DNA from 2 places in the Gordonia sp. w5E2 genome. Region 1 is predicted to be linked to the other one. Evidence: riboswitches for the same ligand, from Rfam matches in the RefSeq annotation. Region 1 holds a riboswitch; the other holds the start of a gene.
What was found. Region 1 has a riboswitch for cyclic di-AMP ahead of RND64_RS13400 (C40 family peptidase). Riboswitches for the same ligand answer to the same signal wherever they lie in the genome.
Positions count from the first base shown of each region.

Region 2: another riboswitch for cyclic di-AMP. It lies ahead of RND64_RS04800 (transglycosylase family protein); the one in region 1 lies ahead of RND64_RS13400 (C40 family peptidase).

Region 1 covers NZ_CP144213.1:2,985,406-2,987,874, forward strand. Annotated here, with positions in the region: gene RND64_RS13395 (C40 family peptidase) at 1-323, opposite strand, end outside; gene RND64_RS13400 (C40 family peptidase) at 478-1,179, opposite strand; cyclic di-AMP (ydaO/yuaA leader) riboswitch at 1,195-1,379, opposite strand; gene RND64_RS13405 (DEDD exonuclease domain-containing protein) at 2,038-2,469, shown strand, end outside.
Region 2 covers NZ_CP144213.1:1,044,804-1,047,272, reverse strand. Annotated here, with positions in the region: gene moaA (GTP 3',8-cyclase MoaA) at 1-209, shown strand, start outside; gene RND64_RS04805 (MoaD/ThiS family protein) at 218-466, shown strand; cyclic di-AMP (ydaO/yuaA leader) riboswitch at 726-906, shown strand; gene RND64_RS04800 (transglycosylase family protein) at 914-1,561, shown strand; gene RND64_RS04795 (molybdenum cofactor biosynthesis protein MoaE) at 1,684-2,127, opposite strand; gene RND64_RS04790 (MogA/MoaB family molybdenum cofactor biosynthesis protein) at 2,124-2,469, opposite strand, start outside.

The sequences.
Region 1 (2,469 bases):
CCCAGCGTCTTCCGCGAGGTCTCGAGGCCCTTCTGGGCCTCGGTCGAGTCTTTACGGGCAGCGGTCACGATGCCGCGCTGCTTGTCGTACTCGATCTGGGCGTTGTGCATCGCTTCCGACGACTTCTCGGCGTCGGTGCTCAGCTTCTTGTACTGAGTGAGGAGTTGGTCGGGTGTGCGCGTCGGTTCGGCGCTCGACGGACCCGCTATCGCCATCGAGAAGACTTGTGCGACAGCGACGATCATCGCCGTCACGACAACGACGAATGCCGCTCGCGATCGATGCGCCATTGCCTGCGATCCCGCAACCACTTCTGTGTTCACTCCCCTCACCACATGCAGCGACCGGCCTCCACGTGGCAGACCGGTGCACCGCGCTCCACCCTAACGTGAGCGTTGCGGCGGCTACTGCCGGTCGGGCGGATCACGCGTCAACGCGTGATCCGCCCGCCGTCACGAACTCTGTCGATCTCGTCGCTCAGTAGCGACGGATACCGACCAAGCTCCAATTCTTCACGACGTCCTTCTTCACGGGGACGCCGTAGGTCGATGCGTGGATGAACTGTCCGTTGCCGATGTAGAGGCCAACGTGTCCGCCACCGTTGAACACCAGGATGTCGCCGGGCTTCGCGTTCGCCAGCGAGGCGACCGCGGTGCCACCGCCGAGCTGTCCGTAGCTGTCGCGCGGAATCGTCAGACCTGCCTGACGGAAGGCCCAACTGGTGAGGCCGGAGCAATCGAAGGCGTTGGGTCCGGAAGCACCGTACGAGTAGGGGGCGCCGATCTTGGTCTCAGCGGCGCGCACGGCCTTCTCGCCTGCGGTCTGCGTCGGGGCGAGCAGCGGAGCTCCGCCACGCGGCCGAAGTTGCTGTGGGATCTGGTTGTCGCTGATACCCGGAAGCGTGAACTTGCCGACGTTGGGGATCTCGACTGTGGCGTCGGGCGACTTCGCGACATCCTGCTTCTTGACGACCGGCGCCTTCTGCTGCTGGAACTGTGCCGGAATCTGCTTGGTGTCGACGCCGGGAAGTTCGAACGTGCCGACGTTGGGCACGGTGACCGGCGCGGCCAGAGCGGGACCAGCGACAGCGGCAAGCGAGCCGAACGTGATCGACCCGGCGATTACCGCCTTCTTTGCGACCTTGCCGCGGTCGGGCTGTTCCAAACGATGTTTGGCCACGAAGGGTGTTCTCCTTTGTTCTCCCTCTACCGCCGACCGGGTTAGCTGTCGGATTCGGGCCGGAAGAAATGGCCCTACGCGCATGCGATTCGAGTGCGAACACCCGGATCGAGAGCGCGATTCACCCCCATTCGGAAAGCTCCGAAAAAATGAGTGGTTCCCCGGTACGCCGAGACTCGTAGCCTCGGCGATTGAGCGGTGACCCCTGCGAACCTCTCCTGTTGGAGCGGGACGCTTCGCAAAGGTCTCGGAAAGGTTACGAAACCGGATGCGTGTCTGTCCACTAACCGACAAACAGCGTGTTCGACCTCCGCACCCTAACCAGCACGCAATGTCGGTGATTCGGACGACGAACCGGCCGCTTGAACTGCGCAGATGCTTGCTCTTGCAGATCGTGCATCGGCGTTGGAGGCCATTGCAGCACCCGTGAATGTATCTATGGCGGCGTGGATCTCGGCGTCGTTATCTCGGGTACCGGTGGGCCACCCTCGTCGCCACCCGGCGCTGGCATCCTGGCTGTTCAGCGGGCCGAAAAGCACTGTCATCACACAGCCGTCGCAGGCGTGTTCACGACCGGGGCAGGTGCTGCAATCGATGTCCATGATGTGATCTCCGTCTCAGTGGTGTGAAATCCTCGGGATGCGCATGTCGTCGGGAGGCTTCCCCTCCTCCCGGCGGCGACGCGCACCACTGCCTCCTTCTCACCGCGAGACTAGGCACCCCCACCGACAAGTCCGGCCGACCGAGTCCCGGAGGCCCGGCACCCGAAAGCAGCTGGCGGCGAATCGCCACATCCGGAACACGCGCCTCACCAGCAACGAATCAGCGGTGTCGGTGGTTCGAACTATTGTTCGCGACGTGACATCCAGTGGCGATCAGCTCTCGTTCTCAGACCTCGCGAGCGCCGACCTCGAGAGCACTCTCGACAACGAGTTCTCTGATCGGTCCCTGTTCGACACCACGCTCGTCGTCGTCGACCTCGAGACAACCGGCGGCAGTGCCACCAACGACCGCATCACCGAGATCGGCGCGGTGAAGATTCGTGGCGGCGAGGTACTCGGCGAGTTCGCGACACTCGTCGATCCGGGACTTCCGATTCCACCGCAGATCGTCGCGCTCACCGGGATCACCGAGGCGATGGTCTACGACGCGCCACGCATCGACGAGGTCTTGCCGTCGTTCATCGAGTTCGCGCGCGGATCGATTCTCGTCGCCCACAACGCCCGGTTCGACATGTCGTTCCTGCGGCAGAACGCGCTGCGCCTGCACCTGCAGTGGCCGTTCAGTGCA
Region 2 (2,469 bases), 1.9 Mb from region 1:
CCGCCGACGGCGCCCTGCGCAACTGCTTGTTCGCCGACGCCGAGACGTCGTTGATGCCCGCGCTGCGCGGTGGGCTCAGCTCAACCGCCCTCGACGCCGAGATCGCGCGACGCTGGCGGGGTGACATGTGGCACAAGGCTGCGGGACATGCGGTGAACACCACGGACTTTCGTCAACCCGACCGCCCGATGTCGGCCATCGGAGGGTGAGCGACTCGATGACGCTGACCGTTCGGTTCTTCGCGGCCGCACGTGCCGCCGCGGGCACCGATCTGACCGAGATCGACGTGCCGGCCGACGCTACGCTCGGCGACCTCGAACGCGCCCTGGTTGTCGACCACCCCGACCTCACGCGCGTGCTCGCCCGGTGCTCATATCTGCGGGACGCGATCGCCGTCTGCGACCGCACGACACCTCTCGGCGACTGCGAGACGATCGACGTTCTACCGCCATTTGCCGGCGGCTGAGGAGTTCGACGCCTTGTGACCTTAGTCACATAACGAGCCGATAACGGGATGGACACGAACCGACCATCGTCGGGTTGAGCAGCGATGACGACGAAATTGGGTCCAAAGTCCCACGCGCAGCCCAAAAAACAACTTGCGGACGAGGGTGATTCAGCGGCGCATCCGTCGTACTGTACGAACAGTCTCCTCCAGGGAGATCACAGGACAGCCAAAAGAACACAACATTCGACCGGGCGCGCCAAGCCTCGTTCCCCCGATCGAATGACGAACAACAAACTCAGGAACGAGGACGGGGGACCCAACATCTCCGACGGAGATACGGACATCCAGACCCGGATGCCCTTGGGGTTAAGTCCACCGGCCGCCACGGCGACCACGGACCGAGCAACCTCTCGTTCGAACCCGACAGCTGACTTCGTAGGCGCGTGGAGAGAGGAAAGAAAACTCATGGCCGGACGTCATCGCAAGTCGACGACCAACACGACCACCAAGACCTTCGCGAAGGTCGCCCTCACCGGCGCAGTGCTCGGCGGCGGAGCCGCTCTGCTCGGCACCGGTTCAGCGCACGCAGCCTCCGACTCCGAGTGGGACCAGGTCGCACAGTGCGAGTCCGGCGGCAACTGGGCCATCAACACCGGAAACGGCTACCAGGGCGGACTGCAGTTCAGCCCGAGCACCTGGGCGGGCCACGGTGGCACCGCATACGCGCCGAGCGCCGATCAGGCCTCCAAGGAGCAGCAGATCGCCGTTGCAGAGCGCGTGCTGGCATCGCAGGGCAAGGGCGCATGGCCGGTGTGTGGCACCGGACTGTCGGGCTCGACCCCGCGCACCGCTCCCACCGACTCGCCCAAGCCGCTGCAGGCCCCCAAGCCTGAGGTGAAGCCCGAGGCGCAGCCGCAGACCCCGCTGGAGAAGACTCCCGAGGCCAAGAGCACCGATGACGTGAAGGGCCAGGTCGACGGCGCGCTCGACGCCGCCAACGTCAGCCCCGAGGTCAAGAACCTCTGGAAGGCAGCCAAGGACAGCGGCTACCAGCTCACCCCGGACCAGCTGAAGATCTACAACCAGAACAAGGGCCTGATCCCGCTCCCCTGAGCGATCTCGCCCGAGTCCCGGCGGCACTGACCGCCGGACCCCGAGACGAAGGGCCCCGCACGACGCCATAACGGCCGTGCGGGGTCCTTTTCCAATCTCTAGGCGGAGCCGACTTCCAATCTCTAGGCCGAGCCGACCCATTCGTCGGAGCCGTCGGCGAACACCTGGTGCTTCCACACGGGCAGGCGGGCCTTGACCTCGTCGACGAGGCGCGCGCACAGCTCGAATGCGGGTGCCCGATGGTCGGCCGCCACGGCGACGACGAAAGCCACGTCGCCGACGTCGAGGTCACCCACGCGATGCGACACGGCCACCGCGCGAACTCCCGTGACCGACGCCGACACCTCGGCGACCACATCGGCGAGCACCTCGGGTGCGCTCGGATGCGACGAGTACGACAGCTTCGTCACCGCCGACGCGTGATCTCCGTCGTGATTGCGCACCGCGCCCGCGAACCCGACGACCGCGCCGGCCGAGCCTGCAGCGGCGTCGGTGACGAGTTGTTCGTGAGATGGAAGGTCGATGGGGTCGGCGGCGAGAGCGGCCTTAACGACTCGCACGGTCATCCGTCGCTCCGCGGGTGATCGCCACCGCGCAGCTGGTCGAGCGCGTGGTCGAGGACGCCGTCGAGTACCTCGAGACCGTCGCGGACTCCGCCGGTCGACCCCGGCAGGTTGATGACGAGCGTGCGGCCCGCCACGCCTGCGACACCGCGCGAGAGGATTGCCGTGGGCACCGTCGGAAGTCCCGAGCTGCGAATCGCGTCGGCAAGTCCGGGGATCTCGACGTCGAGCAGTGCTCGCGTCTCCTCCGGGGTGCGGTCGGTGGGGGTGAGACCCGTTCCGCCCGTGGTGATCACGAGCGCGTCGGAGGCGTAGATCCCGGCGCGGATCGCGTCGCCGACCGGC